DNA from 2 places in the Arthrobacter sp. UNCCL28 genome. Region 2 is predicted to be linked to the other one. Evidence: predicted binding sites of a transcription regulator. Region 2 holds the regulator's gene; the other holds the start of a gene.
The links. The regulator Rex, encoded in region 2, represses fermentation and respiration genes when NADH is low (regulators of the CRP and FNR family bind a similar motif). The targets are predictions, from matches to a motif close to CTTGTGAANNNNTTCACAAG.
Positions count from the first base shown of each region.

Region 1 (14,712 bases), on a different contig from region 2:
AGGCCCTTTGATGGTGAACACCACGACAGGAGAGCTGGTGGGCGCAGGCGTTTGAACGAACTGTTCCGGAGCAAGGGCGAACCATCCGGTGCTGGGGCCGGTGGTTCGCCCTTTGCCGGGGACACTCATCCGGGCCGCTGTCAGGGCGGTCAGTTGTTGCATGGCTGCACCGTGAAATCGCCACAGTGGTGTATCCGATTTACGGCAGTGTCAGGATCAATGGACCGTCAGCGGTGATGGCAACCGTATGCTCGCTGTGGGCCGCCCTCTGTCCGTTCGCCGATCGCAGGGTCCACTCGTCTTCATCGTGGTAGTAATCGTCCTTTCCACCCAGAATCAGCATGGGCTCGATGGCAATAACCAGCCCTTCCTCGAGCTTCATGCCCCGCCCCGGCCTTCCAATGTTGGGCACCGGTGGTTCTGCGTGCATGGTCCGGCCGATACCGTGTCCGCCGTGATCGGCCAGCAGCCCGTACCCTGCCCGTTTGGCTTCACCACCAATGGCGTAGGCGAGGTCACCCATTTTGTTGCCCACACGGGCGGCTTCCACACCCCTTGCAAGGGCGGCTTCGGTTGCATCAATGAGCTGCTGATCCAAGGGATTACCCTCCCCCACTATGAAGCTGACGGCTGCGTCTCCGCACCACCCGTCGAGAAAGGCGCCGCAGTCAACACTCAGGAGATCGCCGTCTTCAAGCACGTAGCCGTTCGGGATCCCGTGGACTACGGCGTCATTGGCACTGGCACAGATCACGCCGGGGAATGGGACGGCAGCCCACCGGGGGTGATAGTCGAGGAATGCCGGCCTGGCCCCGGCGTCGGACATCACTGCCGCCGCGACGTCGTCGAGTTCCTTGAGGGAGACGCCCACTGCAGCGTGCTCCTTGACCGCTGACAGCGCGTTGGCCACCACGCGGCCGGCCTCGCGCATCAGCTCTATCTGCTCGGGCGTCTTCAGCATTGACATCCAAGGTCCTCCGTTGCTGGGCATCCTTCAGGGGGTTTGCGCGGCCGACTGCTCCACCCTGCCCACTTTACGGCCCCACGGCAAGGCCTTGGCGGTGCCCAAGCGTTGTCCGGAAGAGGAGCGATGCCCCACCGGTCCTACAGTTGACGCATGACCAAGGAACTGGTGGAATCAATCCGCTCCTCGCTCCGCGACGCGGGTGACGCTGAACGGGCCGTTGGCGCCCAGGCCTACATGAAGTCGGAGATGCCCTCGCTCGGTGTCAGGGTCCCGGAGGTGCGAAGCGTCGTCAAAGCCGCAGCAAAGGAATTTCCTCTCTCAACCCCACCAGAACTGCGGGGTGCAGTCCTGCAGTTGTGGCGCGAAGCGAAGGCACGGGAGGAACGGTATGCAGCCATTGACCTGACGGGCCTGAAGCTGGTGAAAGAGGACCTGGAGATGCTGCCGGTCTACGAGGAAATCATCCGGACGGGAGCCTGGTGGGACCTCGTCGATGGAGTGGCGCACCGGATCTGCGCGCTGTTGCTTGCCCATAGGCCAATCATGACGCCCCTGCTCCTCGGCTGGGCCAGGGATCGGGATATGTGGATCCGCCGTGCCGCAATAACTGCCCAGTTGGGGGCAAAGACCAGGACCGATCACGCCCTGCTGGCCGCAGTTATCAACCACAACATGGACGACAAGGAATTCTTCATCCGCAAGGCCATCGGTTGGGCGCTGCGCGAATACAGCAAGTCAGATCCTGAATGGGTACGGGCGTTCGCTGCGGACAACGCAACATCGCTGAGCCCATTGTCCCTGCGCGAGGGTACCCGGCTTCTGTCGTCCCGCTGATTCCGCGCAGCAACGTCAACCCGGCTCAGATGATGGGACGGAGGCCTGGTTCATCCTGCTTGCGGAACAAGCTCTTGGTTTTCGGGTCAACGAAGATCAAGTACACGGCGAAGAGCAAGGCAATGATGGCGGCCGCGTTCCGGGCCAACGTCAGGGCGAGGCCGAGGTCTTCACTCTGGAGGTACGGGAAGACATCCAACTGGTCCGAAATGGCGTAGACCATAAAGAACGACACCACGAAGTAGACGGCTTTGACCTGCCAGTCATTGCGGATACCGGTAACTGCGAACAGCGGAATCAACCACACCACGTACCAGGACTGGATCATCGGCGCCAGAATCACAATGGCGGCAAATGCCAAAGTGAGCCGGCGCATGAGGCGGTCGTAGTCACCACGGAAGACCTGCCAGGCGATAGCGCCCACCATCAAGATCTTGCCGGCATCGTAGACCCATTTGGCCATGCCCCAGCCGTCCAGCCCGAAGACGTTGAAGATCGAAGCCACCACCAGTCCGATCAGGCCGATGGGGGCGTACCAGATCCAGACACTGCCGGGGGCTGACAGGCCGTTGATCCAACCGAATCCGAATCCATTGACCATGCTCATGGCATACAACAGTCCGAAGCTCAGCCCGGCAGTCAAGAACCAGAAAAGGAACTTACGTGGCCAGGATGCCCCCTTGCCTGCCCACAAGAGCCCAATGAACGGAAGGAACACCACCGTAATCGGCTTCACGGAGATGGAGAGGGTCACCAGCACCAACCCCAGGATCACACGGCGTGTTGCGCAGTAGTACAGGCCCGCGAGAGCCAGGCCGATCATGAGCGCGTCATTGTGGACGCTGGCTATGAAGTTGGTCAGGAAGAGCGGGTTTGCGGCCGTCAACCACAGCGCCCTGTGCGGGTTTACTCCATGGAGCTCCGCAAGCTTGGGCACATAAATGATGCAGAGAACGATGCCCACCAGGGCAACCAGCCGGAAGAGCATGATGCTTGCTTCGGGTTGGACATTGGTCACCCAGACCACGAACTGCTCGATCCACAGGAACAACTGCCCGTAGGGCACAGGCGCTTCTGTCCACATCTTGTCCGCGCCCAATTGGAAGTAATTGGGCAGCGCGGAAATCCCATTCTCGTAGGGATTGATGCCTTCGACCATCAGGCGGCCTTGGCCGATGTACGCGTACACATCCCTGCTGAAGAGGGGAACTGTGAACATCATGGGCAAACCCCACGCAGCCACGGCCTGGAGCGTTGCTTTCCTGGCTTCCAGTCCCCACACCCGGACGCGCTGGCCGAGTCGAAGCCAAGCCCGGACGAGCAGCATTCCACCCACAGCCAGCAGGACAATTGAGAGGGCGACGCCCACGCCTTCAGTACGCATCCAGATGAAGAGCGGCAACCGCCGGAGTTCCGAAACCGGAGCTAACCAGCCCACACCCAGGGACCCGAAAACCATGAACATGGAGCCGATGAAACCGGCGATCAGTGGCGACCGGGCATTATCAACCTCGGCAGCAGCATTCGCCGTCGGCGCTGCTGTCCCTGCCTTCTGGGCGGCGGGTACTGGCACCGTCATGTGGTCGTCATCCAATCGTTCACCCGGTATATCCGGGAGAAATTCAGCGTCTTTGGGGCTTTCAGCGACAGGAAGAAAAAGACACTGCCGCGCTCAAAAATCGTACCATCAGAGCATTCCGAAGCGCCTGAAGGATAGGCTGGGCGCGTGCCTATTACTAATGAACGCATCGTCTGGATCGACTGCGAAATGACCGGCCTGGACCTGAAGAACGACGCCCTGATCGAAGTTGCGGCGCTGGTGACCGATTCCGAGCTCAATATCCTGGGCGACGGTGTCGACGTCGTTATCAAGCCCGACGATGCCGCCCTGGAACAAATGAATGATTTTGTACGGGACATGCATACCCGCTCCAAACTTCTTGATGAACTTCCCTTCGGGAAGACCATGGCCGAGGCTGAAGCCGAGGTTCTTGAGTACATCGAGAAGTGGGTTCCCGATCCCCGCAAGGCGCCCTTGGGCGGAAACTCCGTGGGAACGGACCGGATGTTCCTGGCCAGGGACATGCCAAACATCGTCGAACACCTCCACTACCGCGTCATCGATGTCAGCACCATCAAGGAGTTGTCGCGGCGGTGGTTCCCGCGCGCCTACTTCCAGTCACCTGCCAAGCATGGCGGACACCGGGCACTTGGCGACATCAAGGACTCCATTGACGAACTCCGCTACTACCGGCAAGCCGTCTTCGTGCCCGCTCCCGGACCGGACACTGCTACGGCACAGCGCATCTCCAAGGACGTCGTAGCCACCGCAGAGACCTTGGGATCCACCGAATCAGTGTGATCTGCACCATTTTTCAAGGTTTTTTCGCCAAAACCAGCAAAAGTGGACTTTGCACCCCAAAACAGCAGGTAAGCTATTTGTCGTTGCCTTGAAGGAAAGCCGGTCAAACGGTTCAGCCCCAAAAGGCACATGGTGGGCTTAGCTCAGTTGGCAGAGCGCCTGGTTGTGGTCCAGGAGGTCGCGGGTTCAACCCCCGTAGCTCACCCCACCGAGATTGGCTGCAGAGCCGGTTTCCACAAAGGCCGCACCGGTTATCCGGTGCGGCCTTTGCTTTTAACTTCAGGCGCACCTGTACCGCCCTGAACCTCAGTGATCGATAAGGAAGACCTGACATGACCGTCCTGCCAGTCACCATTTGGGGCGAACCCGTATTGCATCGCCGGGCCAGCGAAGTGGAGGTTTTCGACGACGAACTCCGCGCGCTCATCGCGGACATGCTCGAAACCAACGACGCCGCCAACGGCGTGGGTCTCGCAGCCCCTCAGATTGGCGTAGGCAAGCGACTGTTCGTCTACAAGTACGCCAATGATGACGACGTTCCCGAACAGGGCGTGGTGGTCAACCCCGTTCTTACCCTCTCCAAGGTCTCGGGGGCTCTTCCCGATCCTGATGAGCACGTGGAGGGTTGCTTGTCCTTCCCGGGTGAGTACTACCCGCTGCAGCGGGCTGAGTGGACGCGCGTCCAGGGCTTCGATGGTGATGGCAACCCGGTGGACTTTGAAGCGACCGGCTGGTTCGCCAGGATCCTGCAGCACGAGTACGACCATCTGGACGGCAAGCTGTACGTCAACCGGCTGGTGGACAGGTACTCAAAGAAGGCCCTCAAGCAAGCGAAGAAGCACGGCTGGGGCGTTCCGGGATTGACCTGGATGCCTGGCGTCGATCCCGACCCATTCGGACACTAAGCCATGGCTTCAACAACGCACGCTGAGCTGTTCGAACTCCTGGACATTACCGGCGAAGACGCCGAAGAATGCACTGCCCTGTTGGCAACCCAGCCCAGTGAAGCGGTGCTGTTCGCCGTGGCCGCCATGGAAGAACGGCTTGGCACCTTCCCGCTGGACAGCATCAAGGCCGATAACGCCAGTGAGACAGTTTGGATCGAAGCCCTGCTCCGCTTCTCCCCCACTGTCCACGCTTATCATCTGGGCCTGGGTATCAGTCCGGAGGTATCGGCAGCGTCATTGGCCGACATAGGACTGCAACTGCGGATTAACCGCCGCGTCCACGGCCATTTCGGCCTCGACACGTGGGCCTGGCTGACTCTGCACATGGCCGGGAATCTGTTCAGGCTTGGACGACTGCAGTTCCATTTGGTCCGCAGTTCGGAGGAACCAAACCACTCGGGCGCGCCTACGGCGGATCAAGGCTGGGTGCTCGGCGTGCACATTCCCGAGGACGGCGGACTCTCCCCCGCACTGGTGGATGCAAGCCTTGCCGAGGCAAAATTATTCTTCCCCAGGTACTTCCCTGATAAACCTGCATCAGCAGCAACGTGTGATTCCTGGATGCTGGATCCTTACCTTGCCGAGCGACTCCCGGGCAGCAACATTGCCTCCTTCGCGCGGCGCTTCACGGTGGACCGGTGCTCTGATGCCCCCACCGACGCCGTCTATTTCACCTTCCGGCAGCGCGGACTCCAGGACTTGGACAAGCTCCCCAGGGACACCTCACTTCAGCGGGTGGTCCTTGAAAGAATCGACGACGGCGGCACCTGGCAGTTGGGGCACGGTCACCTCGAGCTGTAGATCGTCTGTTGACCCGGGCAGGAGGAGAGAACGCCTTTCATGGCGTCCTTCTCAGCCTGGGTCACCCAGAGCTTATAAGCGGTCTTCACGGAAATTTGCCGGGCTACATAGTGGCAGCGGAAGTTCTTGTTCGCCGGCAGCCAGGTCGCGGCATCGCCTGCGCCCTTCTTGACGTTCGCCGGCCCGTCCGCCGCAATCAGGTTCAAGGGATCATTGGCCAATATCCGGCGTTGCTGCAGGGTCAGCTGCTGTGCACCTTTTTGCCAGGCGTCAGCCAGCGCAACCACATGGTCTATTTGGACGGACGAACTGGTGTCCTGTCCTCGTCGGAAGGTAACCTGTGCGCCGGTGTAGGGTTCGTGGAACGTGCCGGCGGCCACCTTGCAGGAAGACCCCTCGGTGAACTCGACCGCAGAGAGATCACGCCGCAGGATGTCGTTCCTGGTATCGCATCCATTCCTGTCGGCATCGGCCCAGGCCTGTCCGAAAGCTGCCCGATCGTAGTTGGACTGGGGAGCCCGGCCCTTGACCGGAAGTCGATCCAAGGCCTCATCGGCGTCCCCTGCAGCCACCGGTGCGGCTCCTTGCACGGGCTTCATCCAGAGGGGGTTGTAGACGGGAGCTTCACTGGGTCCCGCCAGCGACGGACTTGCGGCGTCAAATTGGCCCGTGCTGAAGAACCAGGAGAGTCCGCCCACGACGGTGACGGCAGACAGCGCAAGGATTGTCCATGCTTGCCGGGATCTGCGGCGGGCGCGCTTGTAGGCGGACCAGGTGATACTCAAGGGACTCCATCCAGTGGGGGCAGGCAGGTCCTACGAGCGTAGGACAAGGCCCCGACAGAAAGAGCCGGTATCCACAGTGTGTAGGAGAAGTCACACCGTGAGGGCTGAATTCCGGGTTTATTGCTCGCGCATCACGCGCTGTAAATCCTCTGTTGCTACAGCGAGGAGTCCGCGCAGTTGCTCAACCCGTTGGTCCGGGACGTCACCGGAGGCATTGGCCGCGACAGCCTGATCCAGGAGTTTTTGGGCTTGTTTGTGATTGGCGCGGGCCACATCAAGCGCATGTTCCAGTGTGGTTTCGTGCTCCAAAGTCGATTCGTTTTCCATGAACCCATTTTGGTCAGGTTTCCCGGCCGATGCCAGTGACACAGCCGGGAAACCCGTGAATACTTCCGGAGTGCCTAGGCGCCGGCCGCTTCGAGAACCGCGATCGGAGCCACAACGTCGCGTGCCGGGAACGACGGCGGGTTGACGCCTGCCATCTCCTCCATGACGCGGACTACCTGGCAGGAGTACCCGAACTCGTTGTCGTACCAAACGTAGAGAACGAGGTTCTTGTCGTTGGAGATCGTGGCGAGTCCGTCGACAATGCCGGCGCGGCGTGATCCGACGAAGTCCGTGGAGACAACATCGGGAGAATCGATGTAGTCGATCTGCTTACGCAGATCCGAGTGCAGGGACATCTCGCGGAGGAAGTCGTTGACCTCATCGCGCGTGGTGCCCTTTTCAAGGTTCAGGTTCAGGATGGCCATGGAGACATCCGGCGTGGGAACGCGGATGGCATTGCCGGTCAGCTTGCCCTGAAGTTCCGGGAGAGCCTTGGCGACGGCCTTGGCAGCACCGGTTTCGGTGATGACCATGTTCAGCGCAGCGGAACGTCCACGACGATCGCCCTTGTGGAAGTTGTCGATCAGGTTCTGGTCATTGGTGAACGAGTGCACGGTTTCGACGTGTCCGTGGATGATGCCGAACTTATCGTTGATGGCCTTCAGCACCGGGGTGATGGCGTTGGTGGTGCAGGAAGCAGCGGTGACGATCTTGTCGTCGTCCGAAATGTCCCGGTGGTTGATGCCATGGACGATGTTCTTCAGCTCGCCTTTGCCCGGTGCGGTGAGCAGGACGCGGGCAGCACCCTTGCTTTGCAGGTGCTGGGACAGGCCCTCAGCGTCACGCCAGCGGCCCGTGTTGTCCACCACCAGGGCGTCCTTGATGCCGTAGGCCGTGTAGTCAACCGTGGCGGGGTTGTCCGAGTAGATGACCTGGACCTGCACGCCGTTGGCGGTAATGGTGTTGGCTTCCTCGTCAACGCGGATGGTGCCCTCGAAGGATCCGTGGACGGAGTCGCGGCGCAGCAGGCTGGCGCGCTTGACGAGGTCATTCTCGGCACCCTTGCGAACAACGATGGCGCGGAGCCGCAGGCCGTGTCCGCCACCGGCCTTTTCAATAAGGATGCGGGCCAGCAGGCGGCCGATACGGCCAAAGCCGTAGAGGACGACGTCGGTGCTGGTGCGGTCGTCAGCGCCGCGCTTGCCCACGATCTCAGCAAGCTCTGCACGCAGGTACTCATCCAGGGAGGCGCCATTGCCTTCGGCCCGGAACTTCTCGGTCAATCGTGCAATATCAATGGCTGCCGCGCCGAGTTCCAGCTCCGAGAGGGCGTTCAGCAGGGGGGCGGTCTCTTCGAGCAGGAGCTCGTGGTTGCTCATCCGGCGGGCGAAACGGTGCGCCTTAAGGATGTTCATGGTGGACTTGTTGATCAGGCTGCGGCCGTGAATGCTGGTGACCACGTTGTTTTCCCGGTACAACCGGCCGATCACCGGAATCATGGCCTCGGCGAGGGCCTCCCGGCCCATCCACTTATCAAGACAAGAATCTGACGTCTGGCTCACAGAACTACCTTCCTTGGGTCAACCACATACGTCCTCGTATGCAGATGGCAGCGGCCGCCCGGAGTAGTCCTGCGGCACATGCGCCGGCGGGCTTCGGTCCACCCACAGCGCCTTGAACGAGAGCAAAGAAAATCCGCCGGCTGCGAACGCAGTCCCGGCGGCAGAACATCTACGTTCAGTAACCATTCTAGGGCTGAAGGCGGGAGCGTAGGCCGCCCGGAGGCGTGAAATCACTCACACGCCGCTATTGTGGCGGTCATAAATGGATGGGTCGACCGATACGCCGGGTTCTGTCATCCCTTTCCGTTACCGGAAAAGGAGTGGCGGCCATCCATCTACGAACGCCGTTGCCGACGCCCTCCAGCAGCCTACCCGGACACTCGGGCGGGCAGCCCTCAAACGTGTCCTGTCTGGCCTTGCTCCGGGTGGGGTTTACCTAGCCTCCCCGGTCACCCAGGGAGCTGGTGGTCTCTTACACCACCGTTTCACCCTTACCTGCTGCCGCACGATGAAAACATCGCGCAGCGCAGGCGGTCTGTTCTCTGTGGCACTGGCCTGCGGGTTACCCCGAGTGGGCGTTACCCACCACCCTGCCCTGCGGAGCCCGGACGTTCCTCGAGCCACTTTCGTGACGCGCGACCGCCTGGTCGACCCATCCGCCGTCCAGTCTACCGGCGTTGGGACCGGCCGAAGTCCGGCGGTAATATCGGCTGGTGCTGATTCTGCTTCCGCCTTCCGAAGGCAAGACCCCCGCTGCCAAAGGTCCCGCCATCGAGTGGGAGTCCCTCAGTTTTCCGGAGCTGAATCCTTACCGGGCAAAAGTCCTTGAGGCCCTGGGTACAGTCAGCGCGCACGAGGACGCACTCGCTTTGCTGGGCGTCGGCGCCTCGCTGCGTGACGACGTCGAACGTAATACCCGGCTCAACGCGGAACCGGCAGCGCCGGCGCACCAGGTCTATTCGGGTGTTCTTTACGACGCCTTGGGCTATAACAGCATGACTCCCACGCAGCGGCGCAAGGCCACCGAATCCATCCTGGTGGTCTCAGCCCTGTGGGGCGCCATCGGCTTTGGCGACCACGTGCCCGCCTATCGGCTGTCCATGGGAACGGCTCTGCCCGACGTCGGACGCCTCGCCTCATTTTGGAAGCCGCAACTGAACGCTGCACTCGCCACGCGCAGCGAAGGGGAACTCCTGGTCGATTGCCGTTCCAGCACCTACGCTGCGGCCTGGGCTCCCCCGGCGGCGCAGACCGTCAATGTCATTGTCTTCAATGAGGCAAACGGCAAGCGCACCGTGGTCAGCCACTTTGCCAAGCACACCCGCGGTGAGTTGGCACGTCACCTGCTGACCAGGCGCGGCAAAGCCCCGTCAACTCCAGGTCAGCTCCTGAAAGCTGCCGGCGAAGTCTGGACTGCGGAACTGGTTGAGGGCACGGCCCGCAAGCCCCACGCGCTGAACATCATCCTGACCTAGCCGGGCATGGGCCGGGAAAGGTGAGGCCCGGTCAGTTCCACTCGGCCGAACGGACCAGGATGACCCCTGAGTCCGGGCAAAAAACGATCTCGTCCTCGGCTGCGGCCTTGACCTCGGCAAGGTCGCCGGGGCTGAGCATCATGCCCGAGCCCTCGGACTTGCCGTGGAACAGGCGCGCAGCACCGACGCCACGCTTGGCAATGGTCTTCTCGTACACTGCCAGCAGTCCGGCATCGAGGGTGTCGGCGAACGCTGCGCGCTGGCCCCGAACCACGGTTTCTTCAGCTGCAATCTCGGCAATGGCTTCATCCAGCTCAGCGCGGATGCTGCCGAAGGAGCCCTGGATGTCATCGACAATCGCCTGCTGGGCGGCCTGACGCTCACGCAGCGTGTCCAGCCGCTCCAGGATCTCAAGTTCAACGTCCTCAAGGTCCGAGCGGCGCTTGTTCAGCGAGGCGATGTCATTTTGAAGTGCCACCAGGTCCTTGGACAGTCCCGTGCCACTGTTAAGCCGCGTTTCGTCGCGTTCGATCCGGGTGGCAACCTGCTCCACGTCCGCCTCCGCACGCCGAAGCTCAGCCTCGGCGTCATGGACAGCCACCTTTGCCGCGCCGAGTTCACCATTGGCAACGGTCAGCGCATCCGTGAGGTCCTTGATCCGGGGATCGGTTTCAAAGACCCGCCGACGACCGGCCAGCGATTTAAGCTTGGCATCCAGCCCCTGCAGTTCAAGCAATTTCAGTTGTTCTGCCGGTGCTGCTTTCGCCACGCTTACCTCCGCTTGTCGCTGCCGGGCCTGGGGATCAGTTCCGGCCGGATCAACCCCGTTCTGTTGGGGCTGCCCGTATCCTTCTAGACTCTAGTCCCCGCCGGGAGTGAGTATGAAGTCCCAAGGATCGCTGTTGGTGCTGCTGACGCGGATTTCGACGTCGTAGCCTTGGTCAGCGAGGACGTTTCCCAGCGCTTCGGCTGCGGCGGGCAGCCAAAGCCATTCGCTGGCAAAATGCGAAACGTCAATCAGGTAGGGGCGCCCGTTGCTTGCTCCCTCACGGGCTTCCGAGGCCGGATGGTGGCGCATGTCCGCGGTGACATACACGTCGGCGTTGCTGGCACGCACCGCGTCGAACAGGCTGTCTCCGGCCCCACCGCACACTGCGACCCGCCGGACCAGTCCGTCCTTGTCCCCGGCAACGCGGACACCACCGGCCACTGCCGGAAGCATTTCGAAGACCCTTCCCGCAAAGTCGCCGAGGGTGGCGAGTTCCGGCAGGTCGCCCACCCGGCCTATGCCTTCTTCAGGCAACCCGTTGGCAGCGGGTGTCAGCGGGGACACGTTCTCAAGCCCAAAAGCGTCGGCAAGGACGTCCGAAACTCCTCCGACGGCGGAATCCCCGTTGGTATGGACGGTCAGGAGTCCGGTCCCGGCCTCGATCAACCGGTGGACCGCCAGGCCCTTTGCCGAGGTGGCGGCTACCGAATTCACCCCTTTAAGGAGCAGCGGATGGTGGGTAATCAACAACCCGGCGCCCCACTCAATGGCTTCATCAATAACATCCAACGTGGGGTCCACCGAAAAAAGAACCTTGGTAACGGGAACGTTGGGGCGCCCTACCACCAAGCCCACTTCGTCCCAGTCCTCCGCCAATGACTCAGGCCAGAGTTCCTCAACCGCCAGTAAGACCTGGCCTAGCGTGGGATCACCGCTGGCGGCACCTGTCTGGTCCTCTTCAACTGTTTGGTCATCGTCGACCGAATCCGCATCAGAAATGCCGGTGTTTACTGCTTCCATGCTCTTATTCTTCCCTACTTCGGACCTCCGACGGCGGATGAGGTGGTCCGCTCGCCCGAAGTACCTGCCAGGTGCCGTAATTCTCCCGTAAGGTGAAGCGGGAATCATCAAGCCCTCCCATCCATTGAAGAGAACATGAAAACTTTCGTACTTGGCGGTGGCTGCTTCTGGTGCCTGGACGCCGTTTACCAGAAAACCCGCGGTGTCAGCTCGGTTGTCTCGGGCTACACAGGCGGCCATGTCCGCAACCCCGACTACTACCAGGTCTGTTCCGGAACTACGGGGCATGCCGAAGTGGTGGCAGTAACGTTCGACGAGACCATAGTTCCGCAAGAGGTCATCCTGGACATGTTCTTTGCCCTGCATGACCCCACCACCTTGAACCGGCAGGGTTATGACGTTGGAACCCAGTACAGGTCCTCGATGTTCTACACCACCACGGAAGAAAAGGTGTTGTTCGAGGAGGCCATCGAGCGGGCCCAGGCCCTGTGGTCCGATCCGATTGTGACCGAGGTCAGCCGGCTCCCCGAATTCCATGAGGCCGAGGAAGTCCACCAGAATTACTACGCCAAATTCCCGTACCAGGGATATTGCCAGGTGATTATTAACCCGAAGCTGGCAAAGGCCCGGAAATATTACTCTGCATGGCTTACTGCTTAGCGGTGTTTCGATCCGGCTGGTTAGGCTGACCTCAGCATTCCCTCTTCAGAGATAGGCGTAATTTTCATGGCAAGGATCTACGACGACGTCACGCAGCTGGTAGGCCGCACTCCGCTGGTCCGTTTGAACCGGCTCACCGAAGGCCTCGACGCCACGGTTGCGGTCAAGCTCGAGTTCTACAACCCGGCCAACAGCGTCAAGGACCGCATCGGTGTGGCCATCATTGACGCTGCCGAAAAGTCCGGCGCCTTGAAGCCCGGCGGAACCATCGTCGAAGGTACCTCCGGCAACACCGGCATCGCCTTGGCACTGGTGGGCGCAGCACGTGGCTACAAGGTCATCCTGACCATGCCGGAGACCATGTCCACAGAGCGCCGCGTCATGTTGCGCGCTTACGGTGCCGAGATCGTCCTGACGCCCGGATCCGAAGGCATGCGCGGCGCCGTCGAAAAGGCCCAGGAAATCGTTGCCAACACCGAGAACTCCATTTGGGCGCAGCAGTTCGCCAATGAAGCCAACCCGGCCATCCACCGCGCCACCACCGCCGAGGAAGTCTGGGAAGACACCGACGGTGAAGTGGACATCTTCGTTGCGGGCGTAGGCACCGGCGGAACCATCACCGGCGTCGGCCAGGTCCTTAAGGAACGCAAGCCGGGCGTACAGATTGTGGCCATCGAGCCCAAGGACTCCGCCATCCTCAACGGTGGCGCTCCGGGACCCCACAAGATCCAGGGCATTGGCGCCAACTTTGTTCCCGAAATCCTGGACACCAATGTTTACGACGAAGTCCTGGATGCCACGTTGGAAGACTCCGTCCGCGTTGCCCGTGAACTCGGAGCCCGTGAAGGCATCCTCGGTGGCATTTCCTCCGGTGCCATCGTGTGGGGTGCCCTCGAGCTTGCCAAGCGTCCTGAGAACGCCGGCAAGTTGATTGTTGCCGTCGTCTGCGACTTTGGAGAGCGTTACATCTCCACTGTGCTCTTCGACGACATCCGCGGCTGACACGACGCCTGCATTCCTTCATTTCCTGTAGAAAGGTCTTTGTGAGCTTCTTCGCAAGGCTTAAGGAAGACCTCGACGCCGCCCGGTCACACGACCCGGCGGCTCGAGGATCTTTTGAGAACTTTTTCGCATACTCCGGCCTGCACGCCATCTGGGCCCACCGGGTAACGCACCGGCTGTGGCAGAACCCGGCGCTTCGTTTTCCGGCGCGCTTGATCTCCCAGCTGGCCAGGTTCATGACGGGTATCGAAATCCATCCTGGTGCCACCATTGGCCGCAGGTTCTTCATCGACCACGGCATGGGTGTGGTGATCGGGGAAACCGCCGAAATCGGCGAAGACGTGATGATCTACCACGGTGTAACGCTGGGCGGACGATCACTGGCCAAGGTCAAGCGGCATCCCACCATCGGGGACCGTGTCACCATCGGCGCCGGGGCGAAGGTGCTTGGCCCTATTACCATCGGAGCCGGCAGCGCGATCGGCGCCAATGCCGTGGTAGTCAAGGACGCGCCTCCGGAGTCCATCATCACCGGCATTCCGGCCACATGGCGGCACCGCGATGCCCGGTCAGAAACGAAGCCGGCCGTGGACCCGGCAGAGTATTACATCGAGTACCGGATCTAGCCAGCGAGCCTTCTGTAGAAATTCCAGAAGACGGCATCGAAGGCCCGATCCGGAAGGATCCTTCGCAGCGCCAGGACGCTCCAGGCTCCCCTGCCCACCGGGTAGCGGGTCCTGGGGCGTTTTGCCGTTGCGGCCCGGACGATCACATTTGCAACAACCCGTACCGGTGTGGACAAGATGTGGCCTTCACCTGCGGTCGACGCCAGCGCAGCGGCAACAACATGGGCTTGCTGTTGGTAGGGCCCGTCGCCGGACGTGGCCAGCAGCCCCTCCCCCGCAATGGTGCCCCATTCACTCTTGGTCCCGGATGGTTCGATGATCACGACGTCGATGCCGAACGGCTTCAGTTCCAGGCGCAGTGAATCACTCATACCCTCCACGGCGAACTTGGTTGCGTGATACCAGGCCCCCAGCGGTTCATATATTTTTCCGCCGATTGACGTCACGTTGATGATCCGGCCCGCACGTGCCTTGCGCATTGCAGGGAGCACGAGTTGGGTCATTCTTGCCAGGCCCATGACGTTGACCTCGAACTGACGCCTCCCCTCGGCCAATGGGACTTCTTCAAGTGAGCC
Region 1 covers NZ_FMWE01000010.1:86,643-101,354, forward strand. Annotated here, with positions in the region: gene BLQ01_RS20150 (single-stranded DNA-binding protein) at 1-55, shown strand, start outside; gene map (type I methionyl aminopeptidase) at 200-967, opposite strand; gene BLQ01_RS20160 (DNA alkylation repair protein) at 1,118-1,801, shown strand; gene mptB (polyprenol phosphomannose-dependent alpha 1,6 mannosyltransferase MptB) at 1,827-3,380, opposite strand; gene orn (oligoribonuclease) at 3,528-4,163, shown strand; tRNA gene BLQ01_RS20175 (tRNA-His) at 4,296-4,371, shown strand; gene def (peptide deformylase) at 4,496-5,068, shown strand; gene BLQ01_RS20185 (acyltransferase domain-containing protein) at 5,072-5,911, shown strand; gene BLQ01_RS20190 (HNH endonuclease family protein) at 5,896-6,696, opposite strand; gene BLQ01_RS20195 (hypothetical protein) at 6,814-7,023, opposite strand; gene BLQ01_RS20200 (glyceraldehyde-3-phosphate dehydrogenase) at 7,098-8,585, opposite strand; RNA gene rnpB (RNase P RNA component class A) at 8,849-9,240, opposite strand; gene yaaA (YaaA family protein) at 9,299-10,060, shown strand; gene BLQ01_RS20215 (zinc ribbon domain-containing protein) at 10,092-10,829, opposite strand; gene BLQ01_RS20220 (Nif3-like dinuclear metal center hexameric protein) at 10,920-11,849, opposite strand; gene msrA (peptide-methionine (S)-S-oxide reductase MsrA) at 11,985-12,509, shown strand; gene cysK (cysteine synthase A) at 12,576-13,511, shown strand; gene epsC (serine O-acetyltransferase EpsC) at 13,553-14,137, shown strand; gene BLQ01_RS20240 (oxidoreductase) at 14,134-14,712, opposite strand, start outside.
Region 1: a site for Rex is predicted at 8,807-8,826, ahead of BLQ01_RS20200 (glyceraldehyde-3-phosphate dehydrogenase). Genes of this name have one in related genera too.

Region 2 (14,712 bases):
GGCATTCTTGCCCAGAAACGCTTGTGTCATCGGAAGTTATCCACAGGCTCGTTGGGGCCTCCGGGGGATGTGAGCGAGCGTTTGGGTTGTGGCCCGGGGGATGTGAGTGAGCGTTTGGGTTGTGGCCCGGGGGATGTGAGTGAGCGTTTGGGTTTGGGGCAGGGGATGTGAGAGAAGGTCAGATGCGGGGGCCGCGGAACCGTGAAAATCCGCGCCAGAGGCCGTAGACCGCCCCGCCCACCGTTGCGGCTTTCAGCCCCAAGGTTGCCGCGCGACGGCCGGAACGAAAGTCGTACACCGGCCAGTTGTTCTCACGAGCATGCCGGCGCAGCTTTGCATCCGGGTTGATCACGACTGGGTGCCCCACCATGGTGAGCAAAGGGATATCGTTGGCGGAATCGCTGTAGGCCCAGCAGTGATCCAGATCCAGGCCTTCCCGATCGGCCACAATCTGGACCGCCACTGCCTTTGCAGGCCCGTGAAGAATGTCGCCCACGAGTTTTCCCGTGTACATGCCGTCTTCCACTTCACCCACGGTGCCAAGGGCGCCGGTTAGTCCGAGCCGGGTGGAAATGACCGTGGCTACCTCTATGGGTGTAGCCGTGACGAGCCAGACCTTGCGTCCAACCCTGAGGTGCTGTTCCGCGAGTGCCTTGGTCCCCGGCCAGATCCGCGACTCGATCATTTCGTCGTAGACCTCTTCGCCCAGGGCCTTGATGTCATCAACAGTGATGCCGGCAGCAAGGGTAAGCGCGGAGTCGCGGACAGAGTGGACGTCTTCCATGTTTTCGCCGCGCATGACGAACTTGAACTGCTTCCACGCGAATCCAGCAGCTTGCGAAAGTGTGAAGGCCTTACGTTCGTACATTTTGCGGGCAACGTGGAAGAGGCTTGCACCCTTCATCAAAGTGTTGTCGACGTCGAAGAAGGCGGCTTCGCCCGTGCGCTTCTGCACAGCGTCCTTCTGCACAGTGTGCTTCTGCACCAAGGCATCTGCGACCACGGCGGCGTTCTTCTCCTCGGGCATGTCTTGAGTCTAGTCAATCGTCAGGAACCGCGTTGGGGGCGCACGGGTGAACCGCGTGAAGGTGGGGGGATGTGAGAGAGGAACTGGCCGGGAGGGTGGGGGATGTGAGAGAGGAACTGGCCGGGAGGGTGGGGGATGTGAGAGAGGAACTGGCCGGGGGGTGGGGGATGTGAGAGATGGTTCGGCCGGTGGGAGGGGGATGTGGGAGAGGGTGCGTCCGGTGGGTGGGGGATGTGAGAGAGGGTGCGTCCGGTGGGTGGGGGATGTGAGAGAGGGTGCGTCCGGTGGGTGGGGGATGTGGGAGACGGTTGGACGGTACCTTTGAGGCATGGCTATTCCCGACGTCGTCCTCCTCACCAAAGCTGACTGCCACCTGTGCACGGAGGCGCGTGCCGCCGTCGAGCGTGTCACCACAAGCCTGGGCGTGCAATGGACTGAACAACGGATCGACGACGATCCCCGGTTGCAGGAACGCTTTGCCGAGGAGATTCCTGTAGTGCTGGTTGATGGTATCCAACGCGATTTTTGGAAGATCGACGAGGACCGGCTTACCCGCACCCTGAAGAAGGTCCTGGAGGGCTGAAAGCAGGATTACCCGCAAGTAATGGCTTTTGTTGAGTCCGGCCGGGGGTCATAGAGTGGAACAACAAAGCGACGCAATGGAGAATACCGTGACTGCGCTGGAACCGTCCCCGGAAGCTGTAACCGGGGACAACGAACCTGCCGCCAAGCAGATCCCGCCCGCGGCTGTGGCCCGGATGACCCTCTATTTGCGCGCGCTCAACTCTTTGCTGGCCGAGGGCGTGGAGCGGGTGTCGTCGGAGGCGTTGGCGGAGGCCTCAGGGGTCAGTTCGTCCACGCTCCGCAAGGACCTTTCCTACGCGGGATCTTATGGGACACGCGGTGTCGGCTACGAAGTCCAATACCTTAGCCGCCACATTGCGGCCGCTCTGGGCCTGACCCATGACTGGAAGGTCGCCATTGTTGGCGCCGGTAACCTCGGCAAAGCCCTGGCCAGGTATGGCGGGTTCGAGTCCCGGGGCTTCGACGTAGTAGCTATTTTCGACGCCGACCCCATGGTGATCGGCAATGAAGTTGGCTGGCTGCGTGTCAGCGACTCCGCCGAACTTGAGCGGGTCCTGGAGCGTACCCACACCAACATGGTGGTGCTGGCGCTGCCGGCGACCGTGGCACAGGCTGTGTGCGACCGCGTCATTGCCGCCGGCATCCGGAGCATCCTCAGCTTCGCGCCGGTGCTGTTGCAGGTCCCTCCGCACGTGAACCTCCGCAAAGTGGATATGGCCACGGAACTGCAGATTTTGGCCTATCACGCACAACGGGCGCAGACACCGGGCCAGGCTGTATAGCCTTCGCCGGGTCCGCGCCCGCAGGGTTTTCTAAGGCTGCGTCTTTAGCGGCCGTAGGGGTTCTGGTACGTGTTGCCGAACGGCTGCGCCTTGCGGAAATAAGGGGCCGACGCCGGCAGGTACAGCATGACGATCGCCGCAACACCCAGCAGGATCACGATGAGCTGCAAGATGCCGTAGGTGGCGCCGAACTGGAACAGGCTGGTGAGGCCCAGGACGGAGATCGCCGCGAAGACGGTGCCGAGGATCCTGGCCCAGTTCTTGCCCTTGCGGACGGGGAAAGCGACCAGTGCGTAGAGGCCAAGGCCCACGATTGCTCCGACGATGGCGCTCACACCGATCACGCCCCGCATGCCTTCCAGAGACCCTTCGGGAAGCTCAGTGCCTTGCTGGCCTGCCTGCTGGTTCATGGCATTGATAAAGGCGTCAGCACCGGTGGTAGCCAGCAGCAGCGAGCTGATCGCGGAGAGAATGCCTGCGGCAATGATCATCCAGAAGGCGTAGTTGACCATGGGCGGCACGGCGGTGGGGCCGGGCTGCTGGCTGGGCCAGTTGGTGTCCTGCCCGTACTGCGGTGCGGCAGGAGCCTGGCCGTAGGGAGAAGACTGTTGGCCGTACTGCGGTGCTGCAGGGCTCTGCTGGCCGTACTGGGGCGCGGACGGAGCGGCGGGCTGGGTGTCCGGCTGCTGGGGCTGGTTGGCATCGCCCGGGTTTGACGGCGGGTACGGAGGGTTGCTCATGGCATTCCTTTGCTTGTTCGACTGCTGGTGCGGCCGCCGGGATCAGCAAAATGACCCTGCCCCCAGCGTGGTTCTGCTTCCACCGTACCTTCCGGGTCTGACGCTGAAGGTGATCCCACGCAGGTATTTCCGGCGGACGGCAAAAATCATCATGTTGGCTTACGCCTTCATGATGAAGGCCGCGCATGATGAAGGCCGCGGCGATCCGGAGGATTTACCGCGGCCTTCTGCTCCAGGTGGCCGTTCAGCGAACGACGACGGCAGTTGCGTCAGCGCTATGCGTGACCCTTGACTGCCTTGAACCAGAGTTGGGAATTGGGGAGCCACATCAGCACCACGGCTACCGCGCTGACGAGGAAGCCGAACCAGTTGCTGCCGAGGCCTGTACTGGACCCTCCGGCGCTGGCGGCACTGAAGATGGTGAGCAGCAAGGAGATGACGGCCACGACGGTCAATGCCAGGCGGGCCCACTCTTTTCCTTCCTTCATCTTCATGGCCAGAATTACCTGCGCAGCGGCCACGGCGAGGGAGAGGATGAGGATGATCAGCAGGATCGCGGCAACTCCGGGGGCGAACGCGAAGAGGGCGATGATCGCGAAGAACCCAATGAGTCCAAACAGCAGGCCCAGGAGCCCGGAGATCACCCAGATGAAGTAGGAAACCTTCAGTTCGGTGGGAAGGCCCTGGGTCTTGAACATTCCCGAGAAGCCGCCCTGGGGCATGACGTCGTTGAAGTTGCGGGGACCGTCGGTTGGCATTTCGAAGTGGAATCCGGGCTGCCCGGGACCGGGTTGCCCTGGACCCGCGGGGGGTGGGCCGGCCTGTCCTTGGTTGGGCTGTGAATACTGCCCGGGTTGCGACGGCGGCTGGTAACCCTGGGGTGGCTGGTAGCCCTGCGGAGGCTGGTAACCCGCAGGAGGAACATTGCCCGGCTGCGGAGGCTGGGAGCCGGGCTGCTGTGGCTGTGGTGCTTCGTCTGGGGTACTCATGGCATCACTGTAGACCGCAGGTTGAAGGTTGCATAGGAACTTCGCAGCCAACTCGCAGCTGAATACAGGCTTTTTGCCGAACAATTGCGGGGTGACTTCCGGATATGCGAAACGGCGCCACCCACAGCCGGCCAAAGGCGGGGACTGTGGGTGGCGCCGTCGTGGTGGAACCGTGCGGAAAGCCCGAAGACTATGCAGCTGCCGGTGCGATGAATGCGAGTTCCAGGTTGATGACCACCTTGTCGCTGACCAGGACGCCACCGGCTTCGAGGACTGCGTTCCAGGTGAGGCCGAAGTCCTTGCGGCTGATGGTGGTTTCGCCGGAGACGCCGGCGCGGGTGTTACCGAAGGGGTCCACTGCTACGCCGTTGAATTCGGTCTCGATGGAGACCTCCTTGGTGACGCCCTTGATTGTGAGATCGCCCACGAGGTCGAAGCTGTTGCCGTTGGCCTTGACGTGGCGGGAAACGAAGGTGATCTCGGGGAACTTCTCGACGTCGAAGAAGTCTTCGCCCTTGACGTGGCCGTCGCGGTTGACGTCGCCGGAGTCGAAGCTGGCGGTCTGGATGGTGGCGGTGACCTTGGAGTCGGCCAGGGTTTCGCCGACCTCGAGGGTGGCAGATGCGTCCTTGAACTGGCCGCGGACCTTGCTGATGCCTGCGTGGCGGACAGTGAAGCCGATCTCGCTGTGGGAAGCGTCGAGGGTCCAGGTGCCGGTGGTGACGGAAGCGGGAAGAGTCATCATGGTGTTGCTCCTATATCGATTGGTAGGTACTGCGTGCTTGCCCGGTCTGGTCGATTGCTTGAAACGTCAACCGAGCTTCGTGTCCAGTATAAACATGCATATGCATCTTTTATTCCAACTCCGGGGAACATTTCGGAAAAACTTTGAGTTCTACTAGCGGTAGAAGATTTCGGATCGCCCCGCTTCTTTGAGAAACTGGTAAACATGCCCCAAGCAACTGTCCACCTGCTTCGCCATGGCGAGGTCCATAATCCCGACGGCGTCCTGTACGGTCGCCTGCCGGAATTCCACCTCTCCGAACGTGGCCGGGAGATGGCCCGGATGCTGGCCGACCACTTTGTGGCGCGCGCCGGCCAGGGCGCCAAGATCGTCCATTTGGTGGCCTCGCCGCTCACCCGCGCGCAGGAAACGGCCATGCCCACTTCAGAGGCTTTGAACCTGGAGATCACTACCGAGCCGCGCATTATCGAGGCAGAGAACCACTTCGAGGGACTGCACCCCACCAAGAGTGAGTTCCTGAAGCCCAAGCACTGGATCTACTTCCGCAATCCGCTGCGTCCTTCCTGGGGCGAGCCGTACAAACAGCAAGCGGCGCGGATGCTGGCTGCCGTTGAGGACGCCAGGGCCAAGGCAATTGAACTGGGCGGTGATGGCGCCGAAGCCATCCTGGTGAGCCACCAGCTCCCTATTTGGTCCACTCGTTTGACCGCAGAAGGGCGCCGACTGGCCCACGACCCCCGCAAGCGCGAGTGCACCCTTACCTCCCTGACGTCGTTGACCCTGGACGGGAACGGCAAGATCGTGCGGGTCGAGTACACCGAACCTGCTGCCGTCCTGCTTCCCGGCGCGGCCAGCACCCCGGGGGCATAAACAATGGACAACAACCTTTCACGTCGTGGCGCGTTGGCTGCCGGCGGCGTCCTCCTCGCAGGTCTGACCATGGGCCTGTCCGCGTGCGCGCAGGAGGATTCCCTGGCCAAGCAGGCCAAAGCCGGCGACAACAAGAACTACGTGGCCGGCGACGGCTCGGTGACAGAGTTCGCCAAGGCTGACCGTGCCGCACCCGTGGCCCTTAAGGGCACCCTCTTTAACGGCCAAACGGTAAAGCCCGAGGATCTCCAAGGCAAAGTCACCGTCCTGAACTTCTGGTTTGCTGCCTGCGCTCCGTGCCGCATCGAAGCTCCCCAGCTCGAGGCCCTCCACCAGGACTTCAAGGACCAGGGAGTCCAGTTCTTCGGCGTCAACCTCCGCGACGAACAAGCCACGGCTGAAGCGTTCGACAAGACCTTCAACATCACCTACCCGAGCTTCAACGACAAGGACGGGGCAGTGCTGCTGTCCGTATCCGGCATTGTGCCCCCGGGCGCGGTACCCACCACCCTTGTCCTGGACAAGGAAGGCAAGGTTGCCTCCCGCGTACTCGGGGAGATTGAGAAGAGCACCTTGAAAGCCCTCATCACTTCAGCAGTGGCTGAGTAGCGCCCCATGAACAGTCCCTTCGCCGAGACGATCCTCAACGGATCGCTGCTGCTGGCTGTGCCAGTGGCCTTGCTGGCCGGGCTGGTCTCCTTCCTTTCGCCGTGCGTGCTGCCCCTGGTGCCCGGGTACCTTGGCTACGTCACCGGACTCACCGGCGTCGACCTCCAAAAGCAGCGGCGTGGCCGCATGCTTGCCGGTATTGGGTTGTTCGTCCTTGGTTTCTCGGTGATTTTTGTCCTCCTGGGAGGCGCGTTCGGGCAGTTGGGTACCTTGCTGACCGGTCCGCAGAATGCCTGGATAACCCAACTGCTGGGCATCCTGGTGATCATCATGGGCATAGTGTTCATGGGTGGCTTCGGCTGGCTGCAGCGTGATGCGAAGATCCATGCCAAGCCTCCGGCCGGACTGTGGGGTGCACCGCTCCTGGGGCTGACCTTCGGCCTGGGTTGGGCGCCCTGCATTGGCCCGACGTACTCCGCGGTACAGTTGCTGAGCCTGTCCGGTGGTTCATCGGCGGCAAAGGGTGCGCTCCTGGCCTTCGTCTACAGCCTCGGATTGGGCATCCCGTTCCTCCTGATCGCCCTGGCCGTCCGCCGTGGCATGGGAGTCATGTCCTTCTTCCGGAAGCATCGGCTGGCCATCCAGCGGATTGGCGGGGGCATCCTGATTTTGCTCGGCATCCTGATGGCCACCGGCGTGTGGGGAACCTGGGTGACCGAGTTGCAGTACTGGTTCCAAAACGATGTGAAGTTGCCAATCTGATGAGCGAGTCCGTGAAAGCCAAGAAGAAGTCACCGTCCGCTGAAAGCGCCACTGGGAACGCAGCGGATGGCAAGCTCCAGCAGGCCAAGTCCGAGGCAGCCCTGCCCGCCCTCGGGTTCAAAGACATGCTCCGGTGGGCATGGACCCAGCTGACCAGCATGCGCACTGCGTTGTTCCTGCTGCTCCTGCTTGCAGTCGGCGCGGTCCCGGGGTCCCTGTTCCCGCAGCGGCCGGCAAACCCGTCAGTGGTGACGCAGTACATCAAGGACAACCCGTCCTACGGTGAGCTCCTGGACGCCCTGCAGCTTTACGACGTGTACTCGTCGGCATGGTTCTCCGCCATCTACATCCTGCTGTTCATCTCGCTGATCGGTTGCGTCACTCCGCGGGCCATCGCCCACTACAAGGCCATGAAGTCGCAGCCGCCGCGCACCCCCAAGCGCCTTTCGCGGCTGCCGGAGTACGGCACCCTTGCGCTGCCCGCCGACGCCGGGATCCCGGCGTCGAAGGCCATCAACGATGCCGCCGGGCTGCTCAGGAAACGCGGCTACCGCGTGGAGGTCAGGGACGTCGACGGCGCCCTGCCGTCCTTGGGTGCCGAGCGTGGCTTCCTGAAGGAAGTGGGCAACCTGGTGTTCCACACGTCCTTGATCGGCGTGCTGGTGTCCGTGGCCATTGGTGGCCTGTACGGATACAGCGGCCAGCGGATCCTTGTGGAGGGCGAGACGTTCGTCAACACCTTGGTGGGCTATGACCAGTTCACGCCGGGAACCAACTTCCAGAGCAGCGCACTCCAGCCTTACTCCATGCAACTGGATAAGTTCCAGGCCACGTTCGACCGCGAATCGCCGGGCAAAGCGGGCCAGCCGATCGATTACACGGCCGAGGTGACTACCAAGGAAGGCCCGGACTCACCGGCCAAGAAGGAAACCCTGAAGGTCAACGATCCCGTGTCGCTCGGCGGTACCAGCCTCTACCTCACCGGTAACGGCTACGCCCCCATGATTACGGTCCGCGACGGGGAGGGCAACGTCTCCTTCCAAGGCCCGGTCACGGCCAAGGTCCAGGGCGACAACTATTACTCGTCCGTGGTCATCAAGGTCCCCGACGCCAAGCCGGAACAACTTGGTTTTGTCGGCTTCTTCCTTCCCACGGCGTTCGTCAGCGAGAACGGAACGTCATTCAGTGCCTCACCTGAGCTGTTCAATCCGCAGTTGAGCCTGAACTCGTTCTACGGCGATCTCGGCTTGGACAAAGGCGTGCCCCAGAACGTGTTCGAACTGGACGTCAAGGACCTCAAGCCCCTCAACGCCCGCGACCTCGCCGCCGGTGGCATCACCCTGACCCCGGGCGCCACCGCCAACCTGCCCGAGGGTAAGGGCAGCATCACCTTTGACGGCGTCAAGAAGTACATCGGCGTGGACATCCACCACAACCCCGGCCAGCTCTACGCACTGATCTTTGGATTCCTCGCGGTCGCCGGCCTGGTGATGTCGCTCTACATCAACCGCCGCCGGGTCTGGGTCCGCAGTGGAACCCATGCCGATGGCCGCACCATGGTGGAGTATGGACTGCTGGCCCGCGGTGAAGACCACCGCCTGGCCGGCGAATCAGCAGCACTACGCGAGATCTTTGCCCGGGAATGGAACATCCCGGATGCGCAGGACACCGCTCCAACAACAGCAGGATCTTCCCCAACCTCGAAGGACCAGTAATGCCAGCCATCAACGAAACCCTGGGCCAGTACAGCGAGCTGTTCATGCTGTTGGCCGCCGGCACGTACACCGTGGCGTTCATCGCTTTTGCCTGGGACCTGGCCAAAAGCAGCAAGGTGCTCCGCGCCGTGGACCTGAAGGCCGCGGCCAGCACCGTCGAGGAAAAGGTAACGGTTTCAGCAGGCCGGGTCAGGTCAGGCCTGGGAGGTTCCGACGCCGGTGGGCCGGCAGGCCGCGCCGAGCGCCCGACGTCGGGCCTCACCTATGAGGGCGGAACCGCCGCCGGCGACATGAAATACGGCGGCGAACGCCGGGCACCTGCCCGCGTGGCGGTAGCGCTGACGGTCCTGGGTGTCCTGATTCACGGGGCCGGCGTTGTGACGCGTGCCTTCGGTGCAGGACGTGTGCCGTGGGGCAACATGTACGAGTTCCTCACCACCGGTGCCTTTGTTGCCGTTGCTGTGTTCCTGATTGTCCTCATCCGCCGCGACCTGCGCTTCCTGGGCACGTTCGTGATCGGCCTGGCCATCATCATGCTCGTTGCAGCCTCCGCTGCTTTCTGGACCCCCGTGGGTCACCTGGTTCCGGCGCTGCAGAGCTACTGGCTCATCATCCATGTCTCCATCGCAGTGCTCTCCTCAGCGTTGTTCACCCTGACTTTCGCGATGTCCGTGCTGCAGTTGCTGCAGTCATACCGCCAGAAGAACCTCGCCGCCGGCCGTGCGGACAACCTGGGCTTCATGCGCTTGGTTCCCAACGCTCTGAGCCTGGAGAACCTGTCCTACCGCATCAATGCCATCGCCTTCATCGGCTGGACGTTCACCCTCATGTTTGGTGCCATCTGGGCCGAGAAGGCCTGGGGCCGCTTCTGGGGCTGGGACCCCAAGGAGGTCTGGACCTTCGTGATCTGGGTGGTCTACGCGGGCTACCTTCACGCCCGCGCCACAAGGGGCTGGACGGGAACCCGCGCTGCATGGTTGTCGATCGTTGGCTACGCATGCGTGATCATCAACTTCACCTTGGTGAACACGGTCTTCAACGGCCTGCATTCCTACTCCGGGCTTTAAATCCGGGGTCCTAAATCCGGGCCCGGATCCGAATCCGGCCCTGGGTCCCAATCCGGGCCTGAGCAGGGGCGTTGTCCCCGGCTCGGGCCCGGACCTTTGAGAAACGTCAAAACGGTGCACTAAACAAGCCTTTTTCCTGTCCAAAGCTAGTGCTAACTTGTTCAGAACCCGCTTGTGATGCAGTCCGCCAGCGTTGCGCCGTGTTTCTTTCGAGGTACCCATGAGCTATGTTCTCGCCATTGACGTCGGGACGAGTTTTACCGCTGCAGCCCTTGCCAGGCCCGATCAAGGCACGCCACCGGAAGTCCTGCCGCTGGGTTTGCACGGCAGTGCAGTACCCTCCGTGCTGTTCTACACCGACGACGGCCGCGTGCTGGTAGGCGAAGCAGCCGAACGTCGGGGTCTGGACGATCCCCACCACATGGTTCGCGAATTCAAGCGCCGGATCGGGGATTCCGTTCCCCTCGCTGTTGGCGAGGGATGGCTTACCGCCGAGGACGTGTACGCCACCATGGCGGCGTGGGTAGTGGACAGGGCCCGGGAGCGTGAGGGTTCGGAACCGTCGTCGATCATCATGACGCACCCCGCCGCCTGGGGCGCGCATCGGGTCTCTTCAGTCCTGGCCGCCCTGGACTTGGCGGGCTTGCCGGACATCACCTTGATCAGCGAGCCGGAAGCGGCGGCCCTGCACTACGCCTCCCAGACACGCGTGGAAGATGGCAGCATCATCGCTGTGTACGATCTGGGTGGCGGCACCTTTGACACCGCCATCCTCCGTAAAGCCGGAGCCGGGAACTTTGAGTTGCTGGGCCGTCCCGACGGTATCGAAACCCTTGGCGGGGCTGATTTTGACGCAGCCGTCCTGCGCCACGTCATGGGACACGTGAGCCCTGCGGCGGACATGGATCCGATGGCACCGGAAACCCTGGCAGCCCTGGCGCGGCTGCGGCGGGAATGCCGCGAAGCCAAAGAGGCGCTGTCCATGGACAGCGAGTCCAGCGTGGCCGTTTCCCTTCCAGGAACCCAGCAGTCCGTCCGCCTGGTCCGGGCCGAATTCGAAGAGCTGATCGAGGCACCCCTCCGGGAAACGGTGGAAGCCTTGGAACGAAGCCTGCAGGGCATCAACGTGGACGCGCAGGATTTGCGTGCCGTACTGCTCATCGGAGGCTCATCCCGCATTCCCTTGGTGGCTGAGATGATTTCGGTCGAACTTGGCCGGCCCATCGCCGTCGACGCTGATCCGAAGTCCTCCATCTGCCTCGGCGCGGCAGTGGCTGCTGCGGGCATGGCGGCTGCGGCGGGCATGGTTGAAGCCACAGGCCAGGCGGCTGCCGTAGCGTCGGCGGCTGCCACAGCGCCGGCGGTGGGGCCGGTACCGTCCGATGACGCGCTGCGCCGGCCGTCGGGGATCATGCGACCGCCGGCTTTGGCCGCCTTGAGGAACGCCTCCAGCTCACCTACCCGGCACACAACGTCACGGCCTCGCGTTCGGATGGCTGCGGCAGCCGCAGCAGCTGCGGCGGTGCTGACCATTGCTACGGCCACTGCTGCGCAAAGCCCCGACGCCGGCGGGCTGCTGGCAACGATGTTCGGCAACCAGGCTGCCGATGTCATGCGCGACGGCGGTCCGGCAGCCTCCGGTGGCGGGGGCAGCGGAGCGGGAGCAGGAAGCACCGGTGAGACACCGGTGGTACGTAACCCAGGACCGGGACTTGAAGCCAGCGCCAGGAACGGCGCCACGAGGGCCGGAACGGGGAGGGGACCCGTCCGGCCTGAGACCGGCAGCGCCGGGACGGGCACAGGATCCGCCGGGGGATCGGCCACTGGCAACCCAGCCGGTGCGGGCTCTGGCAACTCACCAGGTGCGGCTACCGGTGGAACGGGCAGCACCGCCACTCCTGCCCCGGGAGCCGGAACCCCGGGCACCGGAACACCCGGAACGAGTACCCCCGCCACGGGGACGCCCGCGACGGGGACACCCGGCACGGGGACGCCCGGCACTCCGGGAACCGGCACCCCTACGCCCGCACCTACGGGCGGCGCTGCCAGTGGTCCCACCGATCCTCCTCCCACCTCGACTCCCACCACTCCGCCTCCGGTCACTGAACCCAGCATTCCGCCTGCCACACCCACGGACCCGGGCAGCCCGCCGCCACCTCCACCTCCACCGCCATCGCCGGAGCCGACGCTGCCCCAGCCTGAGCCGAGCATCACCCAGGCCCCGCCCCCGGCATCACCGGAGCCCGCGCCGGATCCGGTACCGCCGCCCGCCACAGCTGATCCCGCACCCACGCAGACCGTCCCCGTTGCGGATCCAGCGCTGTTGTCGGCGGTCTAGCCCATGACGGGACATGACCATCAGCCACGGCACTTTCCGCCCGGGCTCCACGATCACCCCCTCATGGATTCCCTCCCCAATGATGAAGTCCCCCCGCACCTGACGGAGTTGTCCGGCGGGTCTGCGATGGTCCGCGAATTGTTGTTGGCCCTGTCCGTGGGGTTCACCCTTCCCGCGCCCCTGCCGGAGCGATTGGAAGCCCATAACGGACTGGAAGGGGTCATCACCGCAGCCAGGGACGCAGGGTTGCTGCTGGCCGACGGTTCAGTGGTGGGTACGGCGCAATACGCCTTGCTCCAAGGGACCCCGACCACCCGCATCCGGGCGCTGCAAAGGGAGCTGGTGGACAAGCACCTCCACGAAGGCCGGCCCTTGGGCGACCTCGCACGGGACCTTGCCAGGAGTGGGCTGCAGGACGCCCGCGTTGCTTCGGAACTTGAAGCGACCGCCAATGATCTCTTCGACACTGATCCGCGACTTGCCGTGGATCTCTACGCCGAGGCTGTACTTGCAGGAAACAGCAAGCTGGAGAACGCCGCCAAACGGGCCCAGGCGTTGGCCGCCACGGGAGACCTGGACGGTGCCGGAAGGATTGTGGACAGGCTGCTTGCCCTGCCGGAGCCACCTGACCTTCGATTGGGGGTGGACGTGGCGGCCGCGGTATGGGCCCAGCGCGGCATGTTGAACCGGAGTGCTGATACGTACAGCTGGCTGGGCCCGGACAGGCTGGAGGGGTCTGCGCCGCTGGCCGCTGTGGCCCTGATCGGTTCCGGAAACGCGGTACAAGCCGAAGAGATGCTGGCATCCGGCAGGACTGGGGGGTCCCCGACCATCCTCGCGGTGGCATTGACCCTCACCCAGGAAGGCCTTCGGCAGACCCTTGGACCCGCGCCCCACTTGGCGCTGCCGGAGCTCATCAGGGCGTCGGACATGATGAATGCCTCAGCCGCCGCGATTCCCTTGCCGGAGACTCCAGCTGCCTTGGCCGCACTGTGCGCTCTCCACAGCGGGGAACCTGCGGTGGCGGACAACGTGCTCCGCGCCGCCTTGGCCGCAGGCCAGGGCGGGGATGTTGCGCGTCCACGGCTGTTCCTCCTGCAAGCATGGTCCGCCATGCAGCAGGACAACGCCGACGAGGCACGATTGGCCATCAACGAGGCCGTCAAGGCGAACCACTGGCCCCTGGCGCCCCGCGATGAGCTGCTGCTGACAGCGCTGGAAGTGGGGTTGGCACGGCGGGGCACCGAAGTGCACGGGCTGGTCCTGGCATGGGACAGGGCCAAGGAAGCCATGATGCACGTATCGGTGGACCTGTACAGCCTGCTGCCATGGGGCGAGCTGATGATTTCCGCCGCGCGGTTGAGGGAGGCCCACCGGGTCTCACACTATTTGGATGGTGCGTGGGAACTCCTGAAGAGGCTGGGAAATCCGCCGCTGTGGTCGGTGCCGTTGCATTGGGCGGCGGTCCAGGCTGCGCTGCTGAGCGAAAGTCCCACGGATCTCGCGCCGCACGCTGCTGCGCTGGTCCGGGCTTCCGAACACAGCCACCTGGCCTCTGTTCTGGCCGCTGGTGGTAAAGCGTGGGTTTCGGTGCTGGCCGGCCGGTTTGAAGCGCCCGACGTCGAAGCGGCGGCCCGCGGGTTGGCCGCCGTCGGGATGCCCTGGGAAGGGGCCAGGCTGGCCGGCCATGCTGCAGCGCACGCAGAGGAACGCCGCGACATGGTGCGGTTGCTGGCCTGTGCCAGGGACCTCCATCCCCAGGGCGTCCAGTCGGCTGGGAGCAGCGAGCGGGCGGAAGAACTCCACCGTGACGTTGCGGGAACCACTGCTCCGGAAACCATCAACCAAGGGGATGCTTCAGGGCTCAGTGCCAGGGAACGTGAAGTGGCGCGGCTTCTCCTGGAAGGGAAGACCTACCGGGAAATCGGTGAAGCCATCTACATTTCACCACGCACGGCAGAGCACCATGTGGCACGCATGCGGCGACGCCTCGGGGCAGAAAACCGCTCGGAACTCCTGGTCCGTCTGCGCCTGGCATTGGGGGAGGGGTACCCGCCTCCCTGACCGGCAACCCCCTCAACCCCCTAACGGGAATCACCGCGATCCCCTAACGGTGTTGCCGGCAGTAGGGGGACCACCCCCGATTCCCCGTTCCCCGCCCCGGTCATAGCTTGAAGGGGAGCCCGGCAAAGGCGCCGGGCCATTCACCACCCATCACAGAATTTGAGGGAGCACTCCAATGCCAACACTCGCACAACAGCTCGTGCAGTTCCTGATGAGCCTGTTCAACGATCCCGACGCCGCAGAGGACTTTGTCCGGGATCCCGAAGCAGCACTTGCCGCTGCGGGCCTCCGTGACGTTTCATCCGCCGACGTCGACGCTGTTCGTCCCGTAGTCCTGGACTACGCACCCATCAACGCCCGTTCATCGTTCGACCGCGAATACAACACCGGCGGCAACCACGCCTCCACGGGCGGTGGCA
Region 2 covers NZ_FMWE01000001.1:115,748-130,459, forward strand. Annotated here, with positions in the region: gene BLQ01_RS00500 (HAD family hydrolase) at 179-1,027, opposite strand; gene BLQ01_RS00505 (glutaredoxin family protein) at 1,356-1,610, shown strand; gene BLQ01_RS00510 (redox-sensing transcriptional repressor Rex) at 1,699-2,394, shown strand; gene BLQ01_RS00515 (hypothetical protein) at 2,439-3,134, opposite strand; gene BLQ01_RS00525 (hypothetical protein) at 3,410-4,123, opposite strand; gene BLQ01_RS00530 (YceI family protein) at 4,314-4,865, opposite strand; gene BLQ01_RS00535 (histidine phosphatase family protein) at 5,073-5,738, shown strand; gene BLQ01_RS00540 (TlpA family protein disulfide reductase) at 5,742-6,347, shown strand; gene BLQ01_RS00545 (cytochrome c biogenesis CcdA family protein) at 6,354-7,109, shown strand; gene BLQ01_RS00550 (cytochrome c biogenesis protein ResB) at 7,109-8,824, shown strand; gene ccsB (c-type cytochrome biogenesis protein CcsB) at 8,824-9,891, shown strand; gene BLQ01_RS00560 (Hsp70 family protein) at 10,112-12,229, shown strand; gene BLQ01_RS00565 (LuxR C-terminal-related transcriptional regulator) at 12,233-14,293, shown strand; gene BLQ01_RS00570 (IniB N-terminal domain-containing protein) at 14,469-14,712, shown strand, end outside.